Regions from separate parts of the Marinomonas vaga genome, predicted to be linked through region 1. Evidence: predicted binding sites of a transcription regulator. Region 1 holds the regulator's gene; each other region holds the start of a gene.
What was found. Region 1 encodes LexA, which represses DNA repair genes until DNA is damaged. Its sites were predicted from a motif close to TACTGTNTANNTANACAGTA; they were not measured.
Positions count from the first base shown of each region.

Region 2: the regulator LexA is predicted to act here: its motif matches at 2,657-2,676, upstream of uvrA (excinuclease ABC subunit UvrA).
Region 3: the regulator LexA is predicted to act here: its motif matches at 2,905-2,924, upstream of umuD (translesion error-prone DNA polymerase V autoproteolytic subunit).

Region 1 covers NZ_AP043903.1:3,111,058-3,117,200, reverse strand. Annotated here, with positions in the region: gene topA (type I DNA topoisomerase) at 1-2,481, shown strand, start outside; gene ACZ5DR_RS14560 (DUF6586 family protein) at 2,478-2,954, shown strand; gene ACZ5DR_RS14555 (hypothetical protein) at 2,957-3,220, shown strand; gene lexA (transcriptional repressor LexA) at 3,289-3,912, opposite strand; gene dinG (ATP-dependent DNA helicase DinG) at 3,982-6,105, shown strand.
Region 2 covers NZ_AP043903.1:1,402,142-1,408,284, reverse strand. Annotated here, with positions in the region: gene ACZ5DR_RS06575 (LysR family transcriptional regulator) at 1-417, shown strand, start outside; gene ssb (single-stranded DNA-binding protein) at 510-1,181, opposite strand; gene ACZ5DR_RS06565 (MFS transporter) at 1,215-2,573, opposite strand; gene uvrA (excinuclease ABC subunit UvrA) at 2,726-5,545, shown strand; gene rplQ (50S ribosomal protein L17) at 5,674-6,057, opposite strand; gene ACZ5DR_RS06550 (DNA-directed RNA polymerase subunit alpha) at 6,100-6,143, opposite strand, start outside.
Region 3 covers NZ_AP043903.1:2,809,624-2,815,766, reverse strand. Annotated here, with positions in the region: gene ACZ5DR_RS13230 (3-hydroxybutyrate dehydrogenase) at 1-88, shown strand, start outside; gene ACZ5DR_RS13225 (endonuclease I family protein) at 143-1,003, opposite strand; gene umuC (translesion error-prone DNA polymerase V subunit UmuC) at 1,170-2,441, opposite strand; gene umuD (translesion error-prone DNA polymerase V autoproteolytic subunit) at 2,441-2,887, opposite strand; gene gloA (lactoylglutathione lyase) at 3,145-3,669, opposite strand; gene ACZ5DR_RS13205 (serine hydrolase domain-containing protein) at 4,043-4,600, shown strand; gene ACZ5DR_RS13200 (hypothetical protein) at 4,563-4,739, shown strand; gene ACZ5DR_RS13195 (aldehyde dehydrogenase family protein) at 4,760-6,143, shown strand, end outside.

The sequences.
Region 1 (6,143 bases):
CGTGCGCAGCAGGCGGCTTTAACTCGTAAGATGAGCCCAGAAGAGAAGGCTGAATACAAGCGTACTAAGTCCCGCAAGCAGCTTATTAATAGAATGGGCGTGGATCCAGAAAATAATTGGAGCGCCCATTACGAAATCTTGCCCGGTAAAGAAAAGGTGGTAGATGAATTAAAGCGCCTTGCTAAGAATGCCGACACCATCTATCTCGCAACCGATTTGGATAGAGAGGGAGAGGCCATCGCTTGGCATCTTCGTGAAGCCATTGGTGGGGACGACTCACGCTATAAGCGCGTGGTGTTTAATGAAATCACCAAGAATGCCATCAAGTCTGCCTTTGATACGCCTTCAGAATTAGACATGGCTCGGGTCAATGCCCAGCAGGCACGTCGTTTCTTGGATCGGGTTGTTGGCTTTATGGTGTCACCTTTGCTTTGGGCAAAGGTTGCTCGAGGCTTATCTGCAGGCCGAGTTCAATCCGTAGCGGTTCGCCTTATTGTTGAGCGTGAAAAAGAAATTCGTGCCTTTATCCCAGACGAATTTTGGGAATTGGATGCCAATTTAGCGACTCAGGACAAGACTAATATCACCTTTGCTACGGTTAAGTACCAAGGTAATGAGTACCGACCGACCTCTAAAGCAGAGTCCGATGAGCATGTTAAACGTATCGAGTCACACCCCTTTAAGGTAATAAACCGAGAAGATAAGCCTACTCGCTCTAAACCTTCTGCACCTTTTATTACATCTACTTTGCAACAGGCCGCAAGTACTCGTTTAGGTTTCGGTGTGAAAAAGACCATGATGCTTGCCCAGCGCTTATATGAGGCGGGTTACATTACCTATATGCGTACCGACTCTACTAACTTGAGCCAAGAAGCCGTTGAGTCTGTTCGAGAGTACATTCAGAGCAACTTTGGGGATGCCTACCTACCCAAGGAGCCGTTACGTTATTCAAGTAAAGAGGGCGCTCAGGAAGCCCACGAAGCAATTCGTCCCTCTGATGTCACAGTTACGCAAAATGTACTACAGGGCATGGACAAAGATGCCCATCGTCTTTATGACCTCATCCGCGCGCAATTCATGGCCTGTCAAATGACGCCAGCCGAATACACTTCAACAACAGTGTTTGTGGCTGCGGGCGATTATGAACTTCGTGCCAAAGGCCGAATTTTGCGTTTTGATGGTTACACTCGCGTGATGAGTGCATTGGGTAAAAAATCCGAAGACACTATTTTGCCTGATGTACAAACCGGTGACCTGCTTACTCTTAACGAACTTCTTCCGGAGCAGCACTTTACTAAGCCACCTGCTCGATACAGTGAAGCTAGCCTGGTTAAAGAACTTGAAAAGCGTGGTATTGGCCGTCCATCTACTTATGCTTCGATCATTTCTACGATCCAAGACCGTGGTTACGTCCGTGTTGAGAATCGTCGCTTTTACGCGGAAAAGATGGGCGACATTGTCACAGATCGCTTGGTGCAAAGCTTCAGCAGTTTAATGAACTATAGTTTTACCGCTGAGATGGAAGAGCAGCTGGATGACATTGCTGAAGGCGATAAGGACTGGATTAAGACCTTAAATGACTTCTACAGCAGCTTTAGCGACACATTAAATAAGGCAGAAGCTGACGAGGGTGGCATGGCTCCTAATGAGCCGACACCAACGAATATCGAATGCCCGACCTGTGGTCGTCCGATGCAAATTCGAACGGCAAGTACTGGGGTGTTTTTATCCTGTTCTGGCTATGCATTGCCACCAAAAGAGCGCTGTAAAGCGACCATAAACTTGGTGAGTGGTGATGAGGCCGTTGCTGTTGATGACGAAGAAGGCGAATCTAAAGCTCTTATCAATAAGCGTCGTTGCTCTATTTGTGGTTCAGCCATGGATAGCTATTTAGTGGATGAACACCGCAAGCTGCACGTATGTGGTAATAACCCATCCTGCCCTGGTTACGAGGTTGAGGAAGGGGTGTTTAAGCTTAAAGGTTACGATGGCCCGGTTATTGAATGTGATAAGTGTGGCTCTGAAATGCAGCTTAAAACGGGGCGTTTCGGTAAATACTTTGGCTGTACCAATGAGGCTTGTAAAAATACCCGTAAGCTTCTTAAAAATGGCGAAGTGGCACCGCCAAAAATGGACCCTGTGTCTATGCCGGATCTTCCTTGTCAAAAGGTTGAGGATCACTATGTGCTCCGTGACGGAGCAACGGGTCTGTTCTTGGCTGCGAGTCAGTTCCCTCGTAAGCGTGAGACTCGTCCGCCTTTGGTGAAAGAGCTTAAGCCTTACATGGATCAGATTGATCCTAAGTATCATTACTTTGATAAAGCTCCCCTTCAGGATGAAGAGGGAAATCCTACTGTTATTCGTTACAGTCGCAAAACGAAAGAGCAGTACATTATGACTGAAGTAGAAGGCAAGCCTACGGGCTGGAAAGCTTTCTATGTCAATGGTAAATGGGATGTTCAACCAGGGAAGAAAAAATGAGTGGATCCAGCTTAGCAAGTTCAACGAATCAACGTCTTGATGCCGCGAGGCGTCTATTGAGCCAAAGCCAGCAAGGGGAAGACAGTTGGCTTGCTTCTAGCTTTGAAAACTCTGCCTTATTTCAGCTTCGCAGTGCCCTGAATGGCTTACTTCAGGAAATTCAATCTGTGTATAGCTTGAAGGGCGAGTTGTCTGTGACAGCCATGGTCCAGCTTGCGGCGACTAAAGGTGTTATCGTGCCAGCTCTACAAGAGCTACAGCTGCTACAAGAAAATCGTCAGTCATGGCTGTCTCAGCTTTACTCTGGCTATGTGGCTGCCCTTGAGTGTACCCCGAATGTGGGTGCCGTATCGGCTAATTCTGGATCTGACCTGATTGGTAAGGGGTCAGACTCTGGTGCAGCGACAAAACACATCCTCAATTCACTGGTGGACATTGTACTGCGGTTTCGTGAAGATTCCGCAGAATATTAAGAATGAAAGATACGTATTTAGAAATTGTTGAATTAGAAAATGGAGACATTGTGCTCCGTCCTGCAAGCGAGGATGAGGACGATAAGACGCCCCTTGCAACCCTTAAAATCTCAGATGACACCAAGGCATTCTTAAAAGATCGTTATTTTGAATTGGCTAAGTGTATGTTCCATGCGGGCATTGACTACGTGTATTCAGAGGATTTCGATTCAGGAGAAGGGCATGATGCCCATGATGAAGAGTTTATGCCTCGTATTCTTCACTGATGTTCTGTGTTGTCTATCTAAAACAAAAATGGTTGCTTAAATAAAGCAACCTTTTTTGCTTTTGGGGACTAGATCCCACGTCGAATAACACCCACTGATAGACCTTCAATGACAAATTCTTCGCTTTCAAGATCAACGACTATGTCATTAAATGCTTCATTTTCGGGCTGAAGTCTGACTTCGCTGCCCTTTTGTTGGAAGCGTTTTACTGTTACTTCGTCACCGATTCGAGCGACAACAATTTGACCATTACGCACAGTGGTGGTTTTGTGCACAGCGAGTAGGTCGCCATCATAAATGCCAACATCTTTCATGCTCATGCCATTTACCGAAAGCAGGTAGTCGGCTTTAGGAGAAAACATGTCGGAGGGGACCTTGATGCGTGAATCAATATTCTCTTGTGCCAGAATAGGGTATCCTGCTGCCACTTGACCAACGATGGGTAGAGTGCCGTCTTCATCGTTTGCACTTTCGGCAGGTTGTTCAATTAAGCGAATGCCACGTGAAGCACCAGATAGCATTTCAATAGCGCCTTTTTTACTTAGGGCTTTTAAATGTTCTTCGGCTGCATTGGGTGACTTAAAGCCAAGTCGTGCTGCGATTTCAGCTCGAGTTGGCGGAAAGCCAGTTTCATTAATGAATTCGCGAATCGTCTCTAGGACATCAGACTGTCTTTTTGTTAATTTAATCATATGGCATCTGTTTGTTTATACAGTTACTGTTATTATATACAGCTAATCATCTATAGCTCAACTAATTAAATGCTTTCAGACAAGATAAAGAATCAAATTCAGCAAGCCTACCGAGATTATCTAGAGGCAAAAGGCCACAAGGCCCGTGTGGGACAGCGTCATATGATCGCGACCATTGCTCGGACCCTTGGCAATATAAAACAGGGCACCGAAGGTGAGCGGCTAGGTGAAAAGCATGTGGCTGTGGTCGAGGCTGGCACCGGTACAGGTAAGACCTTGTCTTACTGTCTTTCAACGATTCCGATTGTGAAGGATAAGGGTCTTAAGCTAATTATCTCTACTGCGACAGTTGCCTTACAGGAGCAAATCTTACATAAAGAGCTGCCAAGTCTTCTTGAGCATACGGATTATAGTTTCCGATATACCCTCGCTAAAGGTCGTGGTCGTTACCTGTGCTTAAACAACCTTGAGAGCTTTCTGGGTGCTGAAGAGCAATCCACAGAGGATATGTTCGCAGGCCTGTTTGAACAACATCTGGCGGCGGATGATGTCAATATCACCCTGTATCAGGAAATGGATGATAAGCTTCGCGACGGTGAGTGGGATGGAGACAAAGATAATTGGGAAGGCATCATTCGTGAGAATGATTGGCGTCGTCTCACCACTGATCATCAACAATGTACAAATCGTAATTGTGCTAACTTCTCCGCCTGTCCATTTTTTAAGGCCCGAGGTGAACTAGAAATTGCAGATGTCATAGTGGCTAACCATGATTTGGTGTTAGCGGATTTATCATTGGGTGGCGGTGCCATTCTTTCAGACCCCAAAGAAACCATCTATGTATTTGATGAAGGACATCATCTACCTGACAAGGCCATAGGTCACTTTAGACATGAAGTGCGTCTGCAACAAAGTATCAGTTGGCTTAAGCAGCTAGACAAAAACCTTATAAATTTCCGTCAGGAACTAACGGACGAAGTCAGTTTGTCGGGGCAGATCTTATTAAAAATCCCCCAGCAAATACAAAGCACGATCAACTTTGTACAGTACGTGCAGCAGGGGATCGCACCCTTTATCCAAGGGTTGGGATTGGACGAAGATACGCGTCAGCACCGTTTTGAATTTGGTGTTATCCCTGATGAATTACGCCAGCTGGCATACAGCCTTACTATGTCTTACCAAAAGCTCTACAAGCAGATTGAAACCATTCAGGATGAATGTAAAAAGGTAAAGCAAAATGAAGGCATGGGGATCACGGAGGAAACCGCTGAAAATTGGCTGCCAATCTTAGGTGTCATCTTAGGGCGTCTTGAAGCCTGTGTGGAGCTTTGGAAGCTCTATTCCGCTATTGATGATCAGACCTATCCCCCTAATGCCCGATGGCTTGTTTTAGTGGGCCAAGGCCTTGAACAAGATGTAGAGCTGGGTGGTTCCCCCATCTTAGCCGCCCATACGCTGCGTATGCAGCTCTGGGACAAGTGCTTTGGTGCGGTTGTTACCTCAGCCACATTGACGGCACTGAATGAGTTTCATCGTTTCAACATGCGCTCGGGGGTACCACGGGAAAGTGAGTATCTAAGGGTTATCAGTCCATTTGATTTTGCCAATAAAGGAACCTTGGTCGTCCCGAGTATGGACGCTGAGCCAAATCATGCGGAGGCACATACTAAAGAGTTGGTGAAGTATTTTAATGATCACATCGAAAAAGACCTTGGCTCTTTAGTGCTGTTTTCCTCCCGCCGTCAAATGGAAGAGGTGGCTGCTGGTTTAAAAGATGACCTCAAAGAATTGCTGTTAATACAAGGTGAGCAATCGAAACGGATTATCCTAGACGCACACAAGGATGCCATTGATGCTGGTAAAGGTAGCTTGCTATTTGGCCTTGCAAGCTTTGCAGAAGGGGTGGATTTGCCCGGTAAATACCTTACCCGAGTTTATATCGCAAAAATTCCGTTTGCTGTACCCGATGACCCTGTTGAAGCAACCTTAGCAGAGTGGATTCAAAAGCGGGGCGGGAATCCTTTTATGGAAATAACCATTCCTGATGCCTCTTTGAGATTGGTTCAGGCAACTGGCCGATTGTTGCGAAGTGAGACAGATGAAGGGGAAATCCATATATTGGATAAACGACTTCGTACTAAACGATACGGGGGACAATTAATCGCTAGTTTGCCTCCATATCGACAGATTTAGTAAGTTAAAGATGATAAAACTGGGGCATTTAGGTACAC
Region 2 (6,143 bases), 1.7 Mb from region 1:
CAGTTACTGAGTAAGCAGTTTATTACTCAGATGCGAGGAACTGTTCCCTATGAATTAGCCCTCGATACCCTGCGGCAGCTTAGCGAAAAATATGGCCTGCCAGCTTCAGATATTCGCGTATCGGGCTCCCCTTCTCTGGCCGCCATGATCTCCCTCGTTAAAGGCGGCATTGGAATTGGCATCATGCCCGCCATACTGGTGAAAAAAGAACTCCTAGAAGGCGAGCTGATCGAACTGAATCATCCAACCATTCCTGCCACCAAAGTCAGTTTGAGCCATATGCGCAATGCCTCCCCAGCAATCTGCTCGACGGCAGACTTGATCAATAAGATTTGCGCCCACTACTGCCGAAAAGAAAGCCGTCATTACATTCGATTTGTTGGGGACAAGAGTGCGATTCAATACAAACCTTACTAGCCTTGAATCTTTCTCCACAACAAACATCCAGACACAAAAAAACCGCTTAATAGCGGCTTTTTTGAGCAAAACTCTTTAACATTTGTCTTTGGTTAGAACGGAATATCGTCATCAAAGTCGTCAAAGTTTGGCGCAGGCTGCTGAGGCTTAGCCGGCTGCTCTGGCGCTTTTTGTTGTGGCGGCTGTTGAGGTTGGTTACCCCAGCTACCAAATGATTGAGGTTGCGCAGCTGGTGCTGCTTGTTGAGGCTGGCCGTAACCACTTTGTGCTGGCTGCTGACCGTAACCACCTTGCTGAGGCTGTTGCGCTGGTTGCTGGGGCGCACCGTAACCGCCTTGTTGAGGCGCCGACTGCTGTGGCTGACCACCACCGTATCCACCACCCATGTTGTTGTCGTAACCACCTTGCTGACCGTCAGCACGGCCGTCCAACAGTTGCATCTCATTGGCTACGATTTCAGTGGTGTAACGCTTGATACCGTCTTTTTCCCACTCACGAGTGCGTAGAGAACCTTCTACATACACTTTAGAGCCTTTCTTAATGAAATCACCTGCGATTTGACCTAGGCGGTAGTTACCACGATCCATGAAAGCAACGCGGTGCCACTCTGTACGTTCTTGCATTTGACCTGTTTGACGGTCACGCCAGCTTTCTGTTGTTGCTAGGTTCACGTTTGCAACGGCTGCGCCAGATGGCATGAAACGCACTTCTGCATCACTGCCTGCGTTGCCAATCAAGATTACTTTATTTATTCCACGTGCCATGAGGTCACTCCAATGCTTTAACTGTCTAAAATCTTATAACTGAATTTGCGGTGCCACTTGCTGCAGTGCCGCTTTATCTAACTGCTGTTTATCTACCTTCAGATAAGCAGTCTGCTCATCTGCAAAAATCTGCATATCTTCCACTCCTTGGATCGCTTTTAACTGCTCCTTCAAGCGTTCTATATCCTGTTCACTGTGCGTCGCGATACTGAATGCCATACTAGCAATTTTTCTCGGCACAGGCTGTAGTAAGCTAACAATTGACCAAATAAGCCACATACCACCAATCACTGAAAACATGGTCTCTACAGAAGTGTTTTGTAGCAACCAACCGCCGCCAGCACCACCCACAAAGGCCCCCATAAACTGGTGGGTTGAGAAGACCCCCATGGCGGTGCCGCGATAGCCCACCGGTGCCAATTTACTTAAGGTTGATGGCAAAGTGGCTTCAAGGGTATTAAAAGCAACAAAGAACAAGCATACCGCAATTGCAAACAACCATAAATGTGTTGTCCATTCCATTAACAGGGTTGTCAGCCCCATTAAGAAAATCACCAAGGTAAGCACCTGTTTCATCTTTCCTTTACCTTCCGCGGCAATGACCAAAGGCAACATCGCAATGAATGCCGCCGCCATGACGACCAAATAAAGAATACTGTGCTGCCCTAAGGCTAACCCATAGCGCTCAACCAACATGGAGGGGATAGCCACAAACAAAGCCGTTAAACTTCCATGCAATAACAACACGCTCACGTTTAGGAAACGCAAGCGACCATCTTTTATGACACGCCCCAAAGCCTGATAACTGGGGGTCGTATCACGACGGAAGGAATGCTGCGTGACATTTGGCACCGCCCAAATCACCAATGCCATACCAACAAAGGAGAAAGCAAAGGACAAATAGAATAACCCAGACAACCCAACCCATTGGAACAAAATAGGACCTAGAATCAGCGACAACATAAAAGATGCACCAATGCTGATCCCTACCGTTGCCATGGCTTTGGTTCGGTTTTGCTCTTTCGTCACATCGCTAAGCAGAGCCATCAAGGTACTAGCAATCGCCCCTGCCCCTTGAATCGCCCGACCAATAATCAAGCTAGCAATACTGTCTGCGTTGGCACAAATGACGCTTCCCAAAGCAAAAAGAATCAAGCCAAACAGAATGACTTTTTTACGACCAATCTTATCCGACATCATCCCCATGGGGATCTGTAACGACGCTTGTGTAAAGCCGTAAATACCAATAGCCGTCCCGATAAGCGCCGCATCGGCACCATCAAGGCCATCAGCGGCAACACTGATGACAGGCATTATCAGAAACAAGCCCAACATACGGAACAAATAAACCAATGCGAGAGCTAATACTGAACGACGTTCGATGACATCCATAGAAGTTACTACTTGCGTATTAGGAGATGATTGTTGAAAGATCCGGGATTTTACTAAAAATACCGTTGAAGCTCTATTTCAAGTACTGTAAAAATAGACAGTTATTCTATTTTGAATGATTTTTTCCTTGGTTGCATTATTTTTGGAGACGCATGGATACCATAACGATTCGCGGTGCGCGGACACACAATCTAAAAAACATCGATTTAGATATTCCTCGCGACAAGCTCGTAGTGATTACAGGGCTATCGGGATCAGGTAAATCGTCACTGGCTTTTGACACTCTTTACGCGGAAGGACAACGTCGTTACGTTGAGTCCCTTTCTACGTATGCACGCCAGTTTTTATCCATGATGGAAAAGCCCGACATCGACCATATCGAAGGCTTATCCCCAGCGATCTCCATCGAGCAAAAGTCTACCTCCCATAACCCGCGCTCTACCGTGGGAACCATCACCGAAATTTACGATTATCTACGTCTGCTGTTTGCTCGTGCAGGTCAACCACGCTGTCCAGATCATGGAGAGCCACTAGAAGCTCAAACCATTAGTCAGATGGTTGATAAAGTTTTAGCGCTGCCCGAAGAAAGCAAAATGATGCTGCTCGCCCCCATTGTCAAAGATCGTAAAGGTGAGCACTTACACACCATCAGCGAGCTACTTTCCAAGGGGTTCGTCCGTGCACGAATAGACGGCATTGTCGTTGATCTAGACGATGCCCCCGCCCTAGAAAAAAACAAAAAGCACACCATCGAAGTGGTCATTGATCGTTTCAAAGTACGTTCAGACCTACAGTTACGCCTCGCAGAATCCTTTGAAACCTGCTTGGCCCTATCTGATGGCATTGCCAAAGTCATCAACATGGATGACGAGAAAGACGAACTGGTATTCTCAAGCAAATTTGCCTGCCCTGTGTGTGGCTACGCTATCACCGAGCTTGAACCCCGCCTATTCTCCTTCAACAACCCAAATGGCGCATGTCAGACTTGTGACGGCTTAGGCACCCACCAAGTCTTTGATGCGGATCGAGTGATTCAAGATGAAAACCTGACCCTAGGAGAAGGCGCTATCCGTGGCTGGGGCCGTCGCAGTATATTCTACTTCCAGCAGCTCAATGCCTTAGCGAACTTTTATGGCTTTGATATCAATGCCAAGTTCAAAGACATACCTAGTCACTACCAAGATAAAATCCTTAATGGTTCAGGCAAAGACAAGATCGACTTTGTCTACATCAATGAGCGTGGCGATAAAATGACACGCTCCCATGCCTTTGAAGGGGTTTTACCTAACCTAAATCGTCGTTATCTAGAAACCGAGTCAGACAGCGTTCGTGAAGACTTGTCACAGTACATTAGTGTGAAGCCATGCCCAAGTTGTCACGGTACCCGATTAAATCGTGCAGCACGTAACGTCTTTATTGCCTCTGAAACCTTACCGGACATTGTTAAAAAGCCCATTGCAGAATGCCTAGAATACTTCGAGACATTACAGTTAACGGGCGCGAAGGGCGAAATCGCCTCAAAGATCCTAAAAGAAATCCGAGACCGACTCACTTTCTTAGTGAACGTAGGCCTGGACTATTTAACACTCGACCGAAAAGCGGATTCATTATCCGGTGGTGAAGCTCAGCGTATCCGTCTTGCGAGCCAGATTGGCGCTGGGCTAGTAGGTGTCATGTACATCCTTGACGAACCCTCCATTGGCTTGCACCAACGGGACAACGAACGGTTAATCGCCACACTCACTCGATTACGAGACCTAGGTAACACAGTCATTGTCGTTGAGCATGATGAAGATGCAATACGCATAGCAGACCACGTTGTGGATATCGGCCCTGGCGCAGGTGTTCACGGAGGACAAGTGATTGCGTCCGGTACGCCAGATGACATCATGGCATGTAAGAACTCAGTTACCGGGCAGTATTTGACCGGTGAACGCTCAATCAAGATTCCAGAGATAAGGCAGAAAGCCACAGGAGGCCAGCAACTTACCTTGCACGGGGCCAATGGCAATAACTTAAACGATGTGACCCTGAATATCCCTGTCGGTGTCATGACATGTGTCACAGGGGTTTCCGGCTCTGGTAAGTCGACACTCATCAACGGTACCCTGTTTCCACTTGCCGCAACCGCTCTAAATGGTGCCACCACACTCAAACCAGCAGGCTATGAGAAAGTAGAAGGACTGGATCATTTTGATAAGTGCGTGGATATTGACCAAAGTCCTATCGGTCGAACGCCACGTTCTAACCCAGCCACTTACACTGGCATTTTCACTCCTATGCGGGAACTATTTGCTGCGACACAGGAAGCACGGTCACGTGGCTATAAACCAGGACGATTCTCTTTTAACGTAAAAGGCGGTCGCTGTGAGGCCTGTCAAGGTGATGGGGTGATCAAGGTAGAGATGCATTTCTTACCTGACGTGTATGTCCCTTGTGATGTCTGTAAAGGTCAGCGGTACAATCGTGAAACATTAGAAATCACCTACAAGGGTAAAAATATTCACGAATGTCTGGAAATGACCATCGAGGAAGCTCGAGAGTTCTTCGACCCAGTCCCGTCAATCGCTCGCAAACTCCAAACCCTCATTGACGTTGGCCTTGGCTATATTCGTTTGGGGCAAGCAGCCACCACACTCTCCGGCGGCGAAGCCCAACGGGTAAAACTGGCTAAAGAGCTATCCAAACGAGATACCGGCAAAACACTGTACATCTTAGATGAGCCAACAACAGGCCTTCATTTCGCAGACATCGAACTGCTGTTGTCGGTACTGCACCGTTTGCGTGATCACGGCAATACGATTGTTGTCATCGAGCATAATCTTGATGTGATCAAGACTGCGGATTGGATTGTAGACCTTGGTCCTGAGGGAGGCAGCGGAGGCGGCTATATTATTGCTGAAGGCACACCGGAAGAGGTTGCTAAATCTGAGGTTTCCCACACTGGTCGATTCTTAAAAACCATGCTGTAACCATGACAGTGCATAAAAAAGGGACTGCTTAGCAGTCCCTTTTTTTTATCTCAGCTTTGAATATCTTGATAGATACCGCCAAAACGAAAAAAGCCGGGCAAAGCCCGGCCTTTTTAAGCAAATGCTAATTACTCAGCGTCTGCAGCTTCCGCAACTGGACGATCAACCAGTTCTACGTAAGCCATAGGTGCATTGTCACCTGCACGGAAGCCACATTTAAGAATGCGAACATAACCGCCAGGACGACCTTGGTAACGAGGACCAAGCTCAGAGAACAATTTACCTACTGCATCTTTGCTGCGAGTGCGAGCAAAGGCTAGGCGACGATTCGCAACGGAATCTTCTTTCGCCAATGTGATCAAAGGCTCAGCAACGCGACGAAGTTCTTTGGCTTTCGGCAACGTAGTTTTAATAACTTCGTGCTCGAATAAAGAAGCAGCCATGTTTTTGAACATCGCTTTACGATGTGAGCTAGTACGGTTTAAGTGACGTCCACTCTTACGATGACGCATTATACATTCCTTACCAAACTACGGTGGTCAGGGAACAATGATCTAGCGAGCTAGAACTTTGCTATCATCTTTCAAACTAGCTGGTG
Region 3 (6,143 bases), 300 kb from region 1:
TGATTATTGCCTATACCTCGCAAGCCCATCAGCAAAAGGCATCACAGGGCAAGCTGTGGTGATTGATGGTGGGTATACCTGTCAGTAACTGTCATTTAAAACAGCTGTCCCATAATCAGCATTTTGGTTATGGGATAGCTACTCACTCCCCCCCCGAACATTCCGGCTGCCAGATCCGATTCACGAACTCAGGATGATCAACAAAGGGGTTGCGGTTGCCTTGCAGTGACTGAACTCGATCGTTGCGTCTTTGTTCAAACGCTGTGACAGGAAATCTAAAGTGCCATTTTATTAGAGTACATAGATCGCCAATGGTGGGTTGGCCACTTTGCTTTTCATTACCATGGACTACTTCTAAATCTGGCATGAGTTCTGGGGAAGCATTGTCCCCTGCTTCATAACGAGTGGCCATGTAAAACACCATACGTGCCACCTGCCCCTTAGCTCTATCTGGTGGTTCAAACGACTCATTCTCTTTATTAAGGTAGGCACCTGATAATACTTTAGAACCATCGGCTAGCTCGTCATACACTGGCTCGCCCCCCTCCCCGTAACCATAATTGCTATGGGCACCATTGATATTACGATCAGAGGGGCGCAGGTGATTTAAATCGGTGTAGCCATCTTGGCTTTGCTTGGCAAAGCCTCGGGACTTTGGCCAGACATGCTCCCTATCCCAAGAGTCATCCTTACTTTTACCGCGATTAGCTTGATCAATTCGTCGTACATCATCCAAATACAAAAGCTGTACTAGACCACATTTAGGCGCGTCCTCAGGACAGGCTGAGTCCGTATAAACCAGCGCTTCCCAGACATCGACTTTTTTGCCATCAAACCAATCGGCATTGCCACTCTGGGTGTATTTGAGAGGCTTTTGTCCATCTATAATCTGGTGCAATTTTGATTTTAACGCTTGTCCAGTCAGCCCTTGGGTACCGTTGTAATAATCGGCATTGGCCTGAAGACAAAATAAGGAGATCACAAATATTGAGAGGTATTTCATATCTTCCTATTGATAGTGTTAGAAATGAATATTGTGGGGCAATTTTATCGTCACTAAAACCCCATCTTCGAAATGCATTTTAATGTCATGGAGTGCCGTTATGGTGCAGATTTCCCGAGTTAAAGAACTTGCTAGTGGACGCACAAATTGAATGTCTACTATCTCTCTAGTAAACACACGGCAGGTCACTCCATCGAGTGGTGTACGCGGGGGACAAATGCTCCCGCTTCATGGACCACTGAGGCGTGATGCCCTGGGAAGCGAAGAATACCGTGCCCTTTCCGCTGTGGTTGATGCGATCCAACACCTCCATAAGGGCTTTGGAATGGGGCCTTTCAGGCGATCCCTTAAAGAAGTCCTGCTGATAAGCCCCTTGCTCAAAGAAGCCCGTCAACATGACGCCCGCCTTAGCGTAGCGATAACCTGCCCGATAAATGCGTGAAAACAGTACGTCAGCGGCTTCCAACAAATCCCGTGTGTCATCCGTGGGATAAGGCAGCTCCACAGACAAGGCATTGGAATACTGAGGGTCATTAGGGTTAAACACGCCTGTGCGAATAAAAACCTGGATCACGCGGGCCAGACGCTTCTCCCCCCTGAGTTTCTCTCCAGCTCGGGCCACATACTTCGCCACGGCTTGTCGTAATTCGGACTTATCCGTAATCCGTTGACCAAAGGAACGACTGCATAGAATCTGCTTTTTAGTGGGTGCTAGCGCCTCAAGCTCCAGACAAGATACGCCATTTAGCTCCCGCACCGTCCGTTCAAGCACCACAGAGAACTCCCGACGAATGCTCTTGGGATCGGCATCGGCCAGATCCAAGGCCGTCTTAATGCCTCGGGCTTTGAGTTTCTCTGTTAAACGACGCCCAACACCCCACACATCTCCCACATCCACCAAGGCCATTAAGCGCCTTTGTCGAGCACGATCCGTCAGGTCCACCACTGAGCCTGTAGCGGGATACTTTTTGGCCGCATGATTGGCGAGCTTAGCGAGGGTTTTAGTGGGCGCAATGCCGATGCCAACGGTAATGCCCGTGTGTTTATCTACTCGCGCTTTCACGTGGCGACCAAAATCCAACACATCTAATGTGTGGCCGATCCCCGTTAGATCCAAAAACGCTTCATCGATGGAATACACCTCAACCCTAGGCGCTTCTTCCTCTAGGATGGTCATTACCCGATTGGACATGTCTGCATACAAGGCGTAGTTAGATGAAAAACACACCACATCGTGTTTGATAATGTCGTCCCGCACCTGAAAAATCGGCACCCCCATCTTGATGCCCAATACCTTGGCTTCTTTAGAGCGAGCAATCACACAACCATCGTTATTCGACAACACCACAATCGGTTTCTGCTTCAAATCCGGTCGAAACAGCTTTTCACAACTGGCGTAGAAGTTATTGCAATCCACCAAAGCAAAGACGGTATTCATCAGCCACGCTCAAACTTACGGACAACCCCAGTCACCACACCGAAAATCTCCAACTGGGATTCTTCAGTGATCTCAATGGGACGATAGGCTTTGTTTTTCGGACGCAGCAAGACATGGGGTTTTAACTCAAGGGTTTTCACCGTCATCTCACCATGCAGACACGCAATCACAATGTCCCCATGGCGAGCCGTTAAGGAACGATCCACTACCAAGATATCTCCTGAGTGAATCCCCGCTTCCACCATGGAATCCCCTTGAGCACGAACAAAAAAGGTCGCACTCGGGTGCTGAATACACAGCTCGTTCAAGTCTAACGTGCGCTCCACAAAGTCCTGAGCCGGAGACGGAAACCCCGCCGACACCGACTCAACATAGAGCGGAATGTTTAACTTATTGATCGAAAGAAAAGCGGCTGATTCAGCAGAGCCAAGATACGTGACCTTCATAATGCGCAAAACCCAATTACTGTATATTTATACAGTATAGTTTTGACAACGGATTGTGACAACAGGTTTTGGTGTGCAGGAAGAATACAGACGAGCGCCAACGCGAAAAGACACAGCAAGCGCTGGTTTCGGTGTAACAGAGAAACCGATAGATAACTGAAAAATGAAAGATATAGAGAAGCAAAACCACTCAGAGGCGTTAGGCAAACGCCTCTGAATGGTTTTATGGATGAGTATTAACTTAGAAACCGTATGGATTAGCTCTGTACACGATTGGCATCGAAGATCTCAATCCAGTAACCATCTGGGTCTTTAATAAAGGCGATGTTATTCATCTTGCCATCAGACAGTCTTTTTTGAAATGCCACTCCCAGGTCCTCAAAGCGCTGACATGCCCCTTCTAGATCTGGTACATGAAAGCCAATGTGGCCAAAACCACGAGGATCGCTATTGCCATTGTGGTATTCCACCGTATCCGCCGTATCGCCCCAGTTGTGGGTCAACTCCAACATCGCCGGACGACCAAAGGTTTGCGCAGTACGCTCCTTTTCATCGGCGCTAATATCAGAGAAATCTTCACCGTGAGTCAAAAAATACAAACTGAACTTCATCTCAGGGAAATCAAGCTTACGCAGCAAAGTCATGCCCATCACACGAGTGTAGAAATCAAGCGAACGAACAGGATCCGCAATACGCAACATAGTCTGGTTAAACACGAATCCATTGGTTGCTGGATCTTTTTCTTCACACAAACCCTCGGCTTGCTCAAAATGACGACTCATAGTCATACCTCCTTTGATGTTAAAGAAAAGGTGGGGGTTAAGCGTCAAAAATCAATAGCTTAGTACGGCCAATACTCATATAAATAGCCGACTGAATACACGACACAATGATCCGCTTTTTTGCACTGGGTCGATGGAATTGTACTGTTAACTTTCAAGCACACATTCCTAAGATAAGTCTTAGAGCGAGAACCATCACTCAGATTTGATTCTTATTGGTCTCCCTCAGTAGATCCCATTATTAGTACATCCCCTTTCTAAAAATCATGAATTTTTCTGATCACCTAGATCCCTTACAATTTCTTGCTTAGAGCAATTTTTAGCCACTTCATTGGCGCAAAAACCGAACTTTTATTCAACAAAAAGGTTGACTATGTTCACTGGTCAATTTATTGCTAAAGGGAGCCTATCGCTTCCTTGGGAAACAACTGCAAAAATCGAGCTAGGTGACATTGTTCTGCCAAATGGCCAATCTGCTAAAGAAGCTATAAATGCTAGCTATTCAGACGCATTGATAGTCATCGAAAATGGCAAGCTAGGTAGCGAACTCTACTTCAATGAAACCACCGAAACATCTCGCCACTTACTTTTTTCGATTACTAAGTCAGTAGTCGGTATGTTAGCGGGAATACTGATCGAAGAAGGTTCATTGTTACGTGACTTACCTGTGACCCATTACATACCTGAGCTGGCAAACTCTGCTTGGGGGGATGCAAGTGTTGATCAGGTACTAGACATGCTTGTGTCGGTGGATTTTGGAGAAGACTACTTAGACCCACAAGGGCTGATGGAGCATTACCGCGTAGCAATGGAATGGAATCCACCAGGCAACGTAGACTACAGTGGAGATCCTCATAGCTTTCTCACTAGAATCGTAAAGGGCAAACAAGAGCATGGCCATTGGTATCCATGGTCAGTGGCTATACGTTGACCCCAAACGCAAAGTCACAATCGTGAAGTTTTCTTCTCAGCCATTACCTGAAGATGGATTACTGGACCAACTAAACATCGATTTATGCAACGCCATTGCCGAAGCCATTGAAAACCGCCGTTCACCTAATAATTTATAGGTAATGAACAGGAGTAAAACATGATTGAACTTCAAACAGATAAATTCTATATCAACGGTCACTGGGTAAATCCCGCTGGCAGCAAAAAAGCCGCCGTGATCAACCCAGCCACCGAAGCCCCAATTGCAGACATTGCAATGGGATCCACTGAAGACGTAAACATCGCTGTAGACGCAGCGAAAAAAGCCTTTGAGAGTTTTTCTCAAACAACGAAAGAAGAACGTCTGGCTTTGCTCACTCGTATTCGAGAAGTCTACGCTCGTCGTTATGATGAAATGTCCGAAGTGATTCGTGACGAACTGGGGGCTCCCATCAGTTTGTGTCATGACGCACAGAGTGCGGTTGGCTTATTACATATGGACGCAACGCTGGCAGCCCTAAAGCTCATGGACTTTGAAACCTCCAATCATGTTGGAGATACCATTCGACGTGAACCCATTGGCGTTTGTGGACTTATCACACCATGGAATTGGCCTATCAATCAGATCGCATTGAAAGTCTTTCCAGCAATCGCAGCAGGTTGCACTATGGTTTTAAAACCATCTGAAGTGACACCCCTAAATGCCCTACTTATGGCCGAAATACTCGACGAAGCAGGCGTTCCTGCTGGAGTGTTCAACCTAGTGAATGGTGATGGCGCTGAGGTGGGTTCTGCAATTTCAAAGCATCCTGACATTTCCATGGTTTCATTCACCGGCTCTACACGGGCTGGCGTGTTAGTCAGTCAAGATGCAGCGACTACCGTTAAACGGGTTACCCTTGAGTTAGGAGGAAAGTCGCCAAATATCATCCTGCCAAGCGCGGACTTAAAGGCGGCTATTCATGAGAATATGGCCCATTGTTTCTCAAACAGTGGACAGAGCTGTAACGCACCAACTCGAATGCTGGTGAGTGCAGAACAATATGACGAAGCCTTACAAACCGTAAAAGAGCTAAGCTCCAAATTTGAAGTGGGCTCACCTCTTCTCAAAGGTGAGCACATTGGCCCTGTTGTGTCAGACGTCCAGTTTGGCCGAGTCCAAACTCTGATTAAAGCCGGTATTGAAGAAGGAGCGACATTACTCATGGGTGGGGCTGACCGACCTGAAGGGTTCGAAACAGGCTACTATGTTAAACCGACCGTCTTTGGCAATGTTACAAACGAGATGAGAATTGCCCAAGAAGAGGTGTTCGGCCCAGTATTAGTTGTTATTCCGTACAAAGATGAAGATGAAGCGGTTCGTATCGCAAACGATACACCTTATGGACTCGCGGCATACGTCCAATCAGGCGACCTAGAGACAGCCCACAATATTTCAAAAAAACTGCGTGCGGGGATGGTTCGTATAAACGGTACGGACATCGCTGAAGGGTCACCTTTCGGTGGGTACAAGCTCTCAGGCAACGGTCGCGAAGGTGGCGTAT